4 regions of the Streptomyces sp. Je 1-332 genome follow, and region 1 is predicted to be linked to each of the others. Evidence: riboswitches for the same ligand, from Rfam matches in the RefSeq annotation. Region 1 holds a riboswitch; each other region holds the start of a gene.

Region 1 (3,198 bases):
GCCGCCGCTCCGGTCGATCACCGGCACGGCACAAGCGGAACCGGAGCGAAGGCGCCCCGTATTGGGTCACCGCACGGCCCGGCCCAGTTCACTTTCCGTTCACCAAGGTTGCCTACGTTCCACTTGCCACTGACGTCCAACAGAAGCCTGGGTAAATGGAACACATCACGCTTCTCCTCGGGATCGTGATCGTTACCGCTCTCGTGTTCGACTTCACGAACGGTTTCCACGACACAGCCAACGCGATGGCTACCACCATCTCGACTGGCGCTCTCAAGCCCAAGACGGCGGTGGCCATGTCCGCCGTGCTGAATCTCGTCGGCGCTTTCCTCTCCGTCGAAGTCGCCAAGACGATCTCTGGCGGCATCGTCAACGAGGACGGACTGAAGACAGAGGTGATCTTCGCGGCGCTGGTCGGCGCGATCCTCTGGAATCTGCTGACCTGGCTGGTGGGCCTGCCCTCCAGTTCCTCCCACGCACTCTTCGGTGGCCTCATCGGCGCCGCGGTCATGTCGATGGGCTGGTCGTCGATCAACGGCGGCACCGTCGTCACCAAGATCCTGATCCCGGCCCTGGCCGCGCCCCTCGTGGCGGGTCTCGCCGCGCTGGTGGCCACGCGCCTGACGTACCGGATCGGCCGCAACACCGACACCAAGGCCACGGCCAAGGGTTACCGCGCCGGACAGATCGCCTCCGCGGGCCTCGTCTCGCTGGCCCACGGCACGAACGACGCGCAGAAGACCATGGGCATCATCACGCTCGCCCTGGTCACGGGCGGCGTCCTGAATCCGGGTGCCAACCCCCCGATGTGGGTCATCGTCTCGGCCGGTGTCGCCATCGCGCTCGGCACCTACCTCGGCGGCTGGCGCATCATCCGCACCATGGGCAAGGGCCTCACCGACCTCCAGCCGCAGCAGGGCTTCGCCGCCCAGACCAGCGCCGCGACGGTCATCCTGGCCTCCTCGCACATCGGTTTCTCGCTCTCCACCACGCAGTCCTGCTCCGGCGCCGTGATGGGCGCGGGCCTCGGCCGCAAGGGCGGCGTGGTCCGCTGGTCCACGGCGACCCGCATGTTCGTCGCCTGGGGTCTGACCCTGCCGGCCGCCGGTCTGGTCGGCGCGGGGGCCGAGTTCCTCACCAAGCAGGGCCCCTGGGGCATCGCGGCCACCGCCGCGCTCCTCATCGGCGGCTCCGCCGTCATCTGGGTGCTGTCCCGGCGCAACGCCGTCGACCACACGAACGTCGCCGACGACGAGATCGGCGGCTCCTCCGCCGCCGAGCCCGTGGGCGTCGTGACCAACGCGATGGCCGCCGTCACACCGCCCCCCACCGGGTCGGCCGTGGCCAGCGCGGACGTCGACTTCGTCAAGGCCACCATCGCGGCCCCGACCAGCACCGTGGCGGACCCCGCCCGGCCCGCCACGGTGTAAGGAAGAGTCAGCATGGACATCGACTGGGCAGCTCTCGGCTCCGTCTTCGGAGTCAGCCTCGCGGTGACGGTGGCCCTGGTGGGCCTGTTCACCCTCGGCATCGTCGGCCTCTCCAAGCACGAGGCGGCCACGTCCGGCGCCTCCAGCGCCGGCGCCTCCGCGGGTGCCTCCACGGCGGGCGGCACCGCCGCCGCGGCCCGCACGGGCGCGTACGTGTGCTTCGCGCTCTGCGCGGCGGCCGTGGCGTACGGGATCTATCTGATCGTCGCCTGACGACCGGCCTCGAAGGTGGGGTGCGGGACGCTTCTGCGTCCCGCACCCCACCTTCGTATGTGGGCCTCCGCACACTCTCCCGTCGCAGGTCAACGGCGAGTTGACGGGCCTTCGCGGGCCGTGGTGGACTGCCGGAGCCAATACGGCAGCAGGAGAGGAAGCCGGTGCGAATCCGGCGCGGTCCCGCCACTGTCATCGAGGAGCTGACTCCTCGGAAGCCAGGAACTCTCGCCGCCGATCACGTCGAACCAGGGCGCGGACACCCTGAGTGAGGACATTCGCCATGCGCGGCCGCCCGTTGCCGGACCAGTTCCCGAGCGTGAGCTCTCTTCTCGGCACGACGACCGGCTGAAGCCATGCGTGCCGATCGCGACTTCGCGTACGGCGCCGCCGCCGGCCTCCTCGGTGATCTGTTCCTCGGCGATCCGCGCCGCGGGCATCCGGTCGCCGCGTTCGGGCGGGCCGCGAGCGCTGTCGAGCGACTGCTCTGGCGTGACCACCGCGGGTGGGGCGCCCTGCACGCCGTGGTGTGCGCCGGAGGCGCGGCCGGCGCCGCCGTCCTGGCCTCTTCTCTTGTACGTGACTCACGCGCCGCGTCCGTCGCGCTGACCGCCGCTACCACCTGGGCCGTGGTCGGCGGCACCTCGCTGGGGCGTGAGGCGCGGGCGATCGGCGGGGCGCTCGCCGCCGGGGACATCGAGGTGGCGCGTGAGCGGCTGCCGCATCTGTGCGGCCGCGATCCGCAGGCGCTCGACGCCGACGGCATCGCGCGGGCCGTGGTCGAGTCCGTCGCCGAGAACACCTCCGACGCCGTGGTGGGGGCGTTGATGTGGGGGGCCCTTGGCGGGGTGCCCGGCCTCGTCGCCTTCCGCGCCGTCAACACGCTCGACGCCATGGTCGGGCACAAGTCCGTGAAGTACCGGCGCTACGGGTGGGCTTCCGCGCGCCTCGACGACGTACTGGGGTGGCCGGGCGCCCGGCTCACCGCGGTGCTCGCGGCTGCCGCCGGGGACGCGCCGCGTGGCGCGGTGCGGGCCTGGCGGGAGGACGCCGCCAAGCATCCGAGCCCCAACGCGGGGCCCGTCGAGGCCGCGTTCGCCGGGGCGTTGGGCGTACGGCTCGGGGGGACCCTCTCGTACGCGGGCCGGGTCGAGCACCGGCCTGTCCTGAACGGGGACGGGCGGGGCGTCGAAGTCACCGACATCGAGCGGGCAGTGAAGCTGTCGCGGCGGGTCGGGCTGCTGGCTCTCGGGGTCGCCGCAGCCGTGAGCACCATACGGAAAGGCAGGGCCTCATGAGTGGTGGGCTGCTCGTCGCAGGAACCACGTCCGACGCGGGCAAGAGCGTCGTCACCGCCGGGATCTGCCGGTGGCTGGCCCGAAAGGGCGTCTCCGTCGCGCCCTTCAAGGCGCAGAACATGTCCCTCAACTCCTTTGTCACGCGCGAAGGCGCCGAGATCGGGCGGGCGCAGGCCATGCAGGCGCAGGCCGCCCGG
Region 2 (3,198 bases), 1.3 Mb from region 1:
CCCAGCGGGCGCTGCCGAGGCCGCCGAGGGTCCAGTACAGGACTTCCTTCAGGTGGTCGGCGCTGTCGGAGGTGATCAGGATCAGGCTGGTCAGGGCGGAGAGGATGTACGAGACGGCCACCCCGGAGAGGATCAGGCGGCCGGTGGCGAAGCTGCCGCCTCCTGACCTTGCCAGCGTGTAGACGACGAGGAGCGAGAGCAGGGCTCCCGCGAAGGCCGCGGCCGGGATCGTGACGGTGGTGGCCAGGCCCGCTCCCAGGCCGAAGACGCTGCCGAGGACGATGACGGCGACGGCTCCGGCGGATGCGCCGGAGGAGACGCCGAGCAGGAACGGGTCGGCCAGGGGGTTTCTCACCAGGGCCTGGAGGACGGCGCCTATTACTGCCAGGCCTGCGCCTACGGCTGCGCCGAGCAGGACCCTTGGGAGTCTTACGTCCAGAACGATGGTGCGGAACGGGGAAGGTTCCGCACCTCCCGTCAGGATCTCCAGGACGTCGGCGGTGGGTATGCGTACCGAGCCCAGGGCCAGGCCCGCCACGACCGCTGCCGCGAGGGCTGCGCAGAGCGCCGCGATGACTGTCGCGTAGCCCAGGCGTCTGCGGGTTCGTGCGGCCCTGGCGGGGCTCTCCCCAATCCCGCCCCTTCCCGAAACCGGGGCTCCGCCCCGGGCCCCGAACTGGTTGCCGTCAGTCACCGGCTTCGCCGAGTTCGTCCTCAAACGCCGGACGGGCTGAGATTTCACAGCTGGTCCGCCAGCTTCCCCACCGCCGCCGGGGCCCTCACCCCCACCACCGTGTCCGACAGCGGCAGTACCGCGAAGCGCTTGTGCTTGATGGCGGGGATGTCCGCCAGGACCGGGTCGTCGAGGAGGCGCTTCTTCTTCTGGGCGACCGTCGTGCCGCCGTAGTCGAGGATCACGATCACCTCGGGCTTGCGGTCGACCACCGACTCCCAGGACGCGTCACCGAAGGACTTGTCCAGGTCGGCGAAGACGTTACGGCCGCCCGCACGCTCGATGATGTCGTTGCCGATGCCGCGGCCGCCCGCCGTGAAGGCGGTCTTGTCGCCGCTGTCGTAGACGAAGACGGGGACGGGCTTCGACTTCGCCTCCGTCTGCGCCAGTTCACGCTTCGCCGCGGTCACCCACTTCTCCGCCCGCGGCCGCACCCCGAACGTGCTGCCGACCTCGCGGACTTCCTTGTAGACGTCGTCCATCGAGACGGGCTTCTTGGCGCAGCCCTCCACGTTCAGGCGGCTCTCCACGCCTGACTTCGCGAGGGCCCCGCGGCTGCGGCCCTCGCCCGCGAGGAAGGACGACGCGTAGCCGCCGTAGACGAAGTCGGGGTTCGCGGCCAGGAGTTTCTCGTAGGAGGGGTACTCCTTGGCTAGGACGGGGGTGTCCGCGTACGCCTTCGCGTACTTCGGCAGGACCTTGTCGTCCAGGTACGCCGTGCCCGCGATGCGGTCCTCGAGACCCAGCTCCAGCATCACTTCCGTGACGTGCTGGTTCATCGTGACGGCGCGCTTCGGGGGTGCTTCGTACGTCGTCTTCACGCCGCAGTTCGTGACCGTGTACGGGAAGCCTGGGGCCTTGGACTCCGGCTTCGAGTCGGCGCCGTCGGAGGACGAGCACGCGGCGAGCGGGGCCAGCAGGGCCGCGGCGAGCAGCAGACGTATGGGGCGGGACATGGCTGAGCTGCCTCCTCCAGGGGATTTCCGCGTCCCCTGCGTCGTGGGAGAAGAAGGCGGCAGGTCAGTTCCTGACTGCCCCACCCGCGAAGGGTGGGGTCACAGTGGCGGGACCGTGCCGGATTCGCACCGGCTTCCTGGGTCCTGCCGCCTCGAAGGTGAAGCTCAGTATGCCTGGAGGATCAGTACGCCTGGACGACCTTCACCTCTTCTTCGGTGACCTCGCCGTCCACGATCCGGAAGGAGCGGAACTGGAAGTCGCCCGCGTCGTCGGTGTCGGCCGTGGAGACCAGGACGTAGTGGGCGCCCGGCTCGTTGGCGTACGAGATGTCGGTGCGCGAGGGGTAGGCCTCGGTCGCCGTGTGCGAGTGGTAGACGATCACCGGCTCCTCGTCGCGGTCGTCCATCTCGCGGTAGAGCTTGAGGAGGTCGCCCGAGTCGAACTCGTAGAACGTGGGCGAGCGTGCCGCGTTCAGCATCGGGATGAAGCGCTCGGGGCGGCCGGTTCCCTCCGGGCCCGCGACCACACCGCAGGCCTCGTCGGGGTGGTCCTGGCGCGCGTGCGCGACGATCTGGTCGTGGAGGGCCTGGGTCAGGGTCAGCATGGCAGCCAGGATAAGCAGAAGGGCCGACCCGTACCGAAGAGTGGTACGGACCGGCCCACATGCTGGGATCGAGCGGGAATGACCTGACGGTCAGGACTTGATCGCGTCCTGCTTGTCCGCCTCGCCACCACCCGTCGACTGCGTGTCGTTGCGCTTCTGCATGACCAGATAGCCGACGCCGAGGATCAGCGCCCACACCGGAGCGGCGTAGAGCGAGATCCGCGCGTCCTTGTCGATGCCCATCATGACGATGACCATCGCGATGAAGGCGAGCGCGAACCAGCTCGTGAACGGAGCTCCCGGCGCACGGAAGGTGGACATCGGCAGCTCGCCGCGGTCGGCCTTGCGGCGGTACTTGATCTGGCAGATCAGGATCATGATCCAGGCCCACATGCCGGAGATGGTCGCGAAGGAGACGACGTAGTTGAACGCCTCGCCCGGCCACTGGTAGTTGATCCAGACGCCGACCAGCATCAGGGTCGCGGAGAAGGTGGTGCCGACCAGCGGCAGGCCGTTCTTCGTCAGCTTGGTGAAGAACTTCGGGCCCTGGCCGTTGAGCGCGAGGTCGCGCAGCATGCGGCCGGTGGAGTACATGCCCGAGTTGCAGGAGGAGAGCGCGGCCGTCAGGACGACGAAGTTGACGATCGCGGCGCCGATGCCGAGGCCCATCTCCTGGAAGGCCGCGACGAACGGCGAGACGCCCGGCTGGAACGAGGTCCACGGCACGACCGAGAGGATCATGACGAGGGCGCCGACGTAGAAGACGGCGATGCGCCACGGCACGGTGTTGATGGCCTTGGGCAGGACGGTCTTCGGGTCCTTGGACTCGCCCGCGGTGACGCCGACCAGCTCGACGGCGAGGAAGGCGAACATCACGATCTGCAGCGTCATCAGCGTGGAGCCG
Region 3 (3,198 bases), 5.7 Mb from region 1:
GATCCGCGGGCGGTGGCCTTCCCCCGCCCCCTCACCGGGCCGAAGGACGACCCGTACGCGTTCTCCTTCTCCGGTCTCAAGACCGCCGCCGCGCGCTGGGCCGAGGGGCACGCCGGCCGTGATCTTCCGGTGGCGGACGGCGCGGCCTCGCTCCAGGAGGCCGTCGCGGACGTACTGACCCGCAAGGCGCTCGCCGCCTGCCGGGATCACGGGGTCGGGACCCTCGTCGTGGTGGGCGGTGTCGCCGCCAACTCGCGGGTGCGGTCGCTCGCCGAGGAGCGGTGCGCCGCCGCGGGCCTGCGGCTGCGCGTACCCCCGATGACCCTGTGCACCGACAACGGCGCGATGATCGCCGCCGTCGGCGACCTGCTCGTACGCTCCGGGGCCCAGCCCGCACCCTGGGACGTGTCGATCGACCCGTCGGCTCCCCTCGCGTACGCGGCCCTGCAGCCGAGGGCGGCCACGGCGAGGGCCGCTTGATGGCGGCGGTCGTGCGGGTGCTGAGCGGTGCGCAACTGCTCGCGTACGTCGACGACTTGCGCGGCGTGTACGCCGAAGTCTTCGGCGCGGCGCCCTGGTACGAGGACGAGGAGAGGGTGGCCCAGTTCCTGGTCCGGCTCGGCGACGACGCGCGGCGGCCCGGCTTCACCGCGGCGGTCGCCCTGGAGGGCGCGCGCATCACGGGGTTCACCACCGGGTGGACCACGCCCGCCCCCTTTCCCGCCGACCGCTGCTATCCGCAGGTGGCTGCCGGACTGGGCGCCGAGCGCGCCAAGTCGTGGCTGTGCGGGGCCCTGGAGATAGACGAGCTCGCCGTGCGCCCCACCGCGCAGGGCACCGGGACCGGGGCCGCCCTGCTTGACGCGGTGGCCGCCGGCGCCCCCGACGGCCGTCTCTGGCTGCTGACTTCGGTCAGGTCGCCGCAGGCCATGGCCTTCTACGGCCGCCGGGGCTGGACCCAGGCGACACACCCCGCTCCCGACGGCAGGGGCGTCGTCGTCTTCCTCGGGCCCCGCCACCCCGCCAGGACCCTCGCGGCGTCCCGCGGCGTGGAAGGCGCGACCGCCCGGGAAGCGTGCCGCACGTCTGGCGCGCACGGGCCGATGCACATGGGCTGACCAGGGGCGTACGCCCCTGACCGGTGCGCTCGCGCGTGCCACAGGTGGGGCGGTCCCGCAAGTTGTCAGTTGGCTCGATCGCGCACTAAGGTCGCCACGCCTTGGTGCTCGGGAAATCCGGTGTGATGCCGGTGCGGCCCTCGCCACTGTGATCGGGAAGTCCGGCTCCAGCCCTCGCGGCAGCCACTGGGTACTCGCGTACCCGGGAAGGCGGAGTCCGGTCGGTACGACCCGTCAGCCAGGAGACCGGCCAAGGCGCGTTGTCCATCCACGAGGTGCTGGAGAGGGTCTGCTTAGCCATGCACATAGCCGAGGGTTTCCTCCCGCCGGCGCACGCGATCGCCTGGGGCGTAGCGTCCGCGCCGTTCGTCGTCCACGGAGTCCGCTCCCTCACCCGTGAGGTCAAGGAACACCCGGAGAGCACACTGCTCCTGGGCGCCTCGGGAGCGTTCACCTTTGTCCTTTCCGCGCTGAAGATCCCATCCGTCACGGGCAGTTGTTCGCACCCGACGGGGACCGGGCTCGGCGCGATCCTGTTCCGGCCGCCGATCATGACGGTGCTCGGCACCATCACCCTTCTGTTCCAGGCGCTGCTGCTCGCCCACGGCGGGCTCACCACGCTCGGCGCCAACGTCTTCTCCATGGCGATCGTCGGGCCCTGGGCCGGATACGCCGTCTACCGCCTCCTGAAGCGGTACGACGTGCCGCTCATGGTCGCCGTGTTCTTCGGCGCGTTCGTCGCGGACCTGTCCACGTACTGCGTCACCAGCGTCCAGCTCGCCATGGCGTTCCCCGACCCCGGCAGCGGATTCATCGGCGCACTGGGCAAGTTCGGCGGCATCTTCGCCGTCACGCAGATCCCCCTCGCGGTCAGCGAAGGACTGCTCACCGTCATCGTGATGCGGCTGCTGGTGCAGTCCAGCAGGGGAGAGCTCACGCGGCTCGGCGTACTGCTGCAGGGCAAGAAGCAGGCCGATACGACGAAGACGGCCGATACCACCAAGACGACCGAGACGACCGAGACGACCAAGACGACCGCGACGACCAAGACGACGGAGACGGGGGCCAGCGCCTGATGAGCCGGAACGCGAAGATCAACACTCTGCTCCTCCTCATCGTCGCCGCGCTCGCGGTGCTGCCGTTGGCGCTCGGCCTCGGGGACGACGAGAAGGAGCCGTTCGCCGGGGCCGACGCCCAGGCCGAGACCGCGATCACGGAGATCAAGCCGGACTACGAGCCCTGGTTCTCGCCGCTGTACGAACCCCCGTCAGGGGAGGTCGAGTCGGCGCTCTTCGCGCTGCAGGCGGCGCTGGGAGCGGGCGTCCTCGCGTACTACTTCGGTCTGCGCAAGGGACGCCGTCAGGGCACGGAGATCGCGCGCGCCGGGGGGGCCGACACGGAGAAGGCCACCACCGAGAAGGCCGCCGACGCGGAGAGCGGCCGGGCCGAGACCGAGCAGGTCTGACCCCGCGTGCTGCCCATCGACGCGGCGGCGCACAGCAGTCGCTGGCGCCGCCGCCACCCCGTGGACAAAGCCGTGCTCGGGCTCGGCCTCACCGTCCTCGCGGTCTCCCTGCCCCCCTGGCCGGGTGCCGCCCTGGTGCTCGTCGCCGCGCTCGCCGTGCTGCTCGGGCCCGCCGGTGTGCCGCCGCGCAAACTGTGGCGTGCCTACCGCGTACCGCTCGGCTTCTGCGTCACCGGCGCCCTGACCCTGCTCGTCCAACTCGGCGGTCCTGGAGGGTTCTTCACGCTCGCCGAGGGTGGGCCCGCACGGGCGGGCGGACTCCTCCTGCGCACATCGGCGGCCTCGCTCGGCGTCCTGCTGTTCGCCTTCACCACGCCTCTGTCGGATCTGTTGCCCCGGCTGGTCAGGGCGGGTGTGCCGGCGCCGGTCGTCGACGTGGCTCTCGTCATGTACCGGATGAGCTTCCTCCTCCTGGACTCCATGAGCCGGATCCGGCAGGCGCAGGCCGCGCGCCTCGGCCACACCACCCGGGCCGCCACGTGGCGCTCGCTCGGCGGCCTCGGCGCCACCGCGTTCGTGCGGGCCTTCGACCGTGCGGGCCGGCTCCAGGCCGGG
Region 4 (3,198 bases), 440 kb from region 1:
CGCGCTGCTGACCAGGACCGCCGTCAGCAGGGCCGTGGTGGACAGGAGGAGCAGCCGGACCCGCGCCACGTGGACGCCCAGCGTTGCCGCCGCGTCCTGGCCGAAGGCGAACGCGTCCAGGGTGCGGGCCTGCGTCAGGCAGACGGCGAGGGCCACGAAGAGCACCGCCGCGCACAGCGAGACGTCCGTCCAGCCCACTCCGCTCAGCGAACCGAGCAGCCAGAACAGGACACTTCGCGTCGTCTCCGCGTCGCCCGACGTCAGGATCACGAAGGAGGTGAGGGCGGAGAAGAGCTGCATCGCCGCCACGCCCGAGAGCACCACTCTGTCCGCGCTTGCGCCCAGGCTGTGGCTCAGCAGCAGGACCAGCGCGAACGAGACGACGGCCCCGGCGAAGGCGCCCGCCGATACCGACACCACTCCCCCGCCGACCCCCAGGACGACGATCGCGACCGCGCCCGTGGACGCCCCCGAGGAGACGCCCAGCACGAAGGGGTCGGCGAGCGGGTTGCGCAGGAGGGACTGAAGGACCGTTCCGCAGACCGCGAGGCCCGCGCCGCAGACCGCGGCGAGGAGCGTGCGCGGCATGCGCAGGTTCCACACGATGCCGTCCCTGATGGGCGTGAGCCGCGCCTCTCCCCAGCCGAGGTGAGCCGCGACCGCCGACCACACGTCCGGTACGGAGATGTCGGCGGGGCCGATGGTGACGGCCACCGCGACGGAGAGGGCGAGGGCGGCGAGGCCCGCCGTCCAGAGCAGGGCGCAACGTATGCCGCCCGGGGCGGCTTTCCTCACTTGGCGAGCCCGAACTCACGCAAGGCGTCCGCGACTTGCTCCACTCCGTCCACCGTGCGGATCGTCGGGTTCATGGCCTGGCCGCTCAGCAGCACGTACCGCTTCTTCTTCACGGCGGTCAGGTTCTTGGTGACCGGGTTGGACTCCAGGAACTCGATCTTCTTCTTCGCGCTCTCGGCCGTCTGCGACTTGCGGGTGAGGTCGCCGATGACCAGGACGTCCGGGTCGCGGTCCGCCACCGTCTCCCAGTTGATCTGAGGCCACTCCTCGTGGGTGTCGTCGAAGACGTTCCGCACGCCGAGTTCCCGGGTGATGACGCCTGGTGCGCCGCAACAGCCCGCGATATAGGGCGAGTCGGAGTTGGCGAACCAGTAGAGGAGCGTCGTGTCGGACGCCTCGGCCTTCTTGATCGCCCCACTCGCCTTCGCCACCCGGCCCTTGAGGTCCGCGACCAGCCGTTCCCCTCGCTTCTCGACCCCGAACGCCCTTGCCAGGTCCCGGACTTCGCCGTACACCGTGTCCATGGTCAGCGTCTTGACGCGGCGGCCGTCGCCGTCGCCGCTGTTGTCCTTGCCTGCGCAGTCCGAGGGCGAGACGTAGGCGGGTACGCCGAGTTCGGCGAACTTGGCGCGGTCGGCGACGCCGCCCTTGCTGACCGTCGCCTGGAAGGAGGCGGTGACGAAGTCCGGTTCCTGGGCGAGGACCTTCTCGAAGGAGGGGTAGCTGTCGGCGAGCCGCTCGACCTTCGCGTTGTCCTGCTCCAGGCCCTTCAGAACCGGGTCGGTCCAGGTGCCGGTGCCCACCATGCGGTCCGCGAGGCCGAGCGAGAGCAGGATCTCCGTGGACCCCTGGTCGAGGGAGACCGCCCGCCGCGGCGGCGCCTTGATCTCCGCCTTCTTGCCGCAGGAGGTGAGAGTCAACGGATAGCCGGCGGCCTTGTCGTCCGTGGTGGAGGTGGCCGTGGAGCCGCCTCCGCAGGAGGTCAGGGTGACGGCCAGGGCCGCGGCGAGGAGAACAGACGTACGTACACGACGGGCTGTTGAGGACACGAGATCCCTTGAGTCTCACGGCTCATACGCGGAGCCTGGCCTGCTTCGTCACCTCCGCCGCCCGGTGTGCGGGCGAAGGTGCCAGCAGGTCTTCGGACTCGGGGATCGGCCGGACGGGGCGCCTTCCCAGGCGTCCGTGGACGCCCAGTGGCCGTGGCCCCGCCCGTTCCCCCTCACCGCTGCGCGTCAGTTCCGGATTCGCACCGGATTCCCTGGCCCTGGTGTGGGTTGACTGGCGCTCGCAAGCTATCACGCGAGGTCAGGACGGCTGCCGTCCCGCCAGGTCAGGCCGCCGTCCCGGGCCTCGGCGAGCCGCGGTAGGTGCCGAAGGACCACTTGTTGCCCTCGGGGTCGGCGATCGCGAACTCCCTGCTGCCGTACGGCTGGTCCTCGATCTCACGGATGATCTCGACCCCCGCCGCGGTGAGCCGCTGGTAGAGGTCGTCGACGTGGTCGGTGACGACGTACGCGCCGAAGGTGCCGGGCTTCAGGCACCACTCCTGGGACTTCTCGTCGTACGAGCCGAGCATGATCGCGCCGCCCTCGGGCCAGTCGAGCTCGGCGTGGGCCACGCGGTCGCCGTCCTCGTATACGGCGGTGCGCAGGAAGCCGACCGTGCCGACCAGGAAGTCGATCAGCGCGGGAGCGTCGTGCGCCTGGAGGGTCGGCCAGACGCTGGGAGCGCGCCCGGCGGACGCGGGAGCAGTTGCGGGAGCAGTTGCGGGAGTTGCGGGAGCAGTTGCGGACTGTGGCTGCTGGTTCTGCTTCTCTGTGGTGTCCATGGGTCCTACTCTTCGCCTCCACCATGGCTCCCGGCTTGGATATTCCGGCACTCCTCGGCCAGCCAGCCGCTGGGGCTCACCCCGGTGTACTGCTGGAAGTCCCGTACCAGGTGGGAGTGGTCGTAGTAACCGCAGTCCGCTGCGACACGGGCCAGGTCGGGGGCGCCGCCCGTCGCGACCGGGCGTACGACGGCGTCGCGTGCGCGCTGGAAGCGCATCAGGCGGCCCGCCTGCTTGGGGCTCAGGCCCGTCTCGGCGCGGAAGAGCGTGGTGAGGCGGCGTTCGCTGAGCGCGACATGCCGGGAGAGGCCGCGCAGGGTGCCGACGCCGCGATGCCGGGCGAGACAGGCCCACGCCTCCGCGACCTCGGGGCGTACGGAGCCGCCGGACGCGTCGGTGGCCGCGCGCTGCCTCAAGTAGCCGGACAGGGAGGCGAACCGCTCGTCCCAGCTGCCCTGCTCGCACAGCAGCTCCCGTACGTCGGTGGCGCGGCGCCCCATCACCTCCGCGCCCGGCGTCACCAGCTCGCCGGCCAGTTCCGCGGCAGGTACGCCGAGCAGGGCGCGGGCGGC

Evidence for each region. A riboswitch is a leader RNA that binds a small molecule or an ion and turns the genes downstream of it on or off. The one in region 1 is predicted to bind cobalamin.
Region 2: it holds a riboswitch for cobalamin, as region 1 does, so the genes downstream of both, ABXJ52_RS14055 (ABC transporter substrate-binding protein) here and ABXJ52_RS08360 (cobalamin biosynthesis protein) in region 1, are expected to answer to the same signal.
Region 3: it holds a riboswitch for cobalamin, as region 1 does, so the genes downstream of both, ABXJ52_RS33505 (energy-coupling factor ABC transporter permease) here and ABXJ52_RS08360 (cobalamin biosynthesis protein) in region 1, are expected to answer to the same signal.
Region 4: it holds a riboswitch for cobalamin, as region 1 does, so the genes downstream of both, ABXJ52_RS10350 (ABC transporter substrate-binding protein) here and ABXJ52_RS08360 (cobalamin biosynthesis protein) in region 1, are expected to answer to the same signal.

Annotation. Positions count from the first base shown of each region.
Region 1 covers NZ_CP160402.1:1,786,844-1,790,041, forward strand. Annotated here, with positions in the region: gene ABXJ52_RS08350 (inorganic phosphate transporter) at 156-1,430, shown strand; gene ABXJ52_RS08355 (hypothetical protein) at 1,443-1,703, shown strand; cobalamin riboswitch at 1,810-1,952, shown strand; gene ABXJ52_RS08360 (cobalamin biosynthesis protein) at 2,060-3,001, shown strand; gene ABXJ52_RS08365 (cobyric acid synthase) at 2,998-3,198, shown strand, end outside.
Region 2 covers NZ_CP160402.1:3,098,447-3,101,644, forward strand. Annotated here, with positions in the region: gene ABXJ52_RS14050 (iron ABC transporter permease) at 1-592, opposite strand, end outside; gene ABXJ52_RS14055 (ABC transporter substrate-binding protein) at 739-1,689, opposite strand; cobalamin riboswitch at 1,734-1,882, opposite strand; gene ABXJ52_RS14060 (M67 family metallopeptidase) at 1,872-2,294, opposite strand; gene ABXJ52_RS14065 (amino acid permease) at 2,385-3,198, opposite strand, start outside.
Region 3 covers NZ_CP160402.1:7,461,526-7,464,723, forward strand. Annotated here, with positions in the region: gene tsaD (tRNA (adenosine(37)-N6)-threonylcarbamoyltransferase complex transferase subunit TsaD) at 1-480, shown strand, start outside; gene ABXJ52_RS33500 (GNAT family N-acetyltransferase) at 480-1,118, shown strand; cobalamin riboswitch at 1,204-1,388, shown strand; gene ABXJ52_RS33505 (energy-coupling factor ABC transporter permease) at 1,418-2,194, shown strand; gene ABXJ52_RS33510 (energy-coupling factor ABC transporter substrate-binding protein) at 2,194-2,583, shown strand; gene cbiQ (cobalt ECF transporter T component CbiQ) at 2,590-3,198, shown strand, end outside.
Region 4 covers NZ_CP160402.1:2,223,487-2,226,684, forward strand. Annotated here, with positions in the region: gene ABXJ52_RS10345 (iron chelate uptake ABC transporter family permease subunit) at 1-795, opposite strand, end outside; gene ABXJ52_RS10350 (ABC transporter substrate-binding protein) at 792-1,844, opposite strand; cobalamin riboswitch at 1,910-2,096, opposite strand; gene ABXJ52_RS10355 (VOC family protein) at 2,129-2,626, opposite strand; gene ABXJ52_RS10360 (helix-turn-helix transcriptional regulator) at 2,632-3,198, opposite strand, start outside.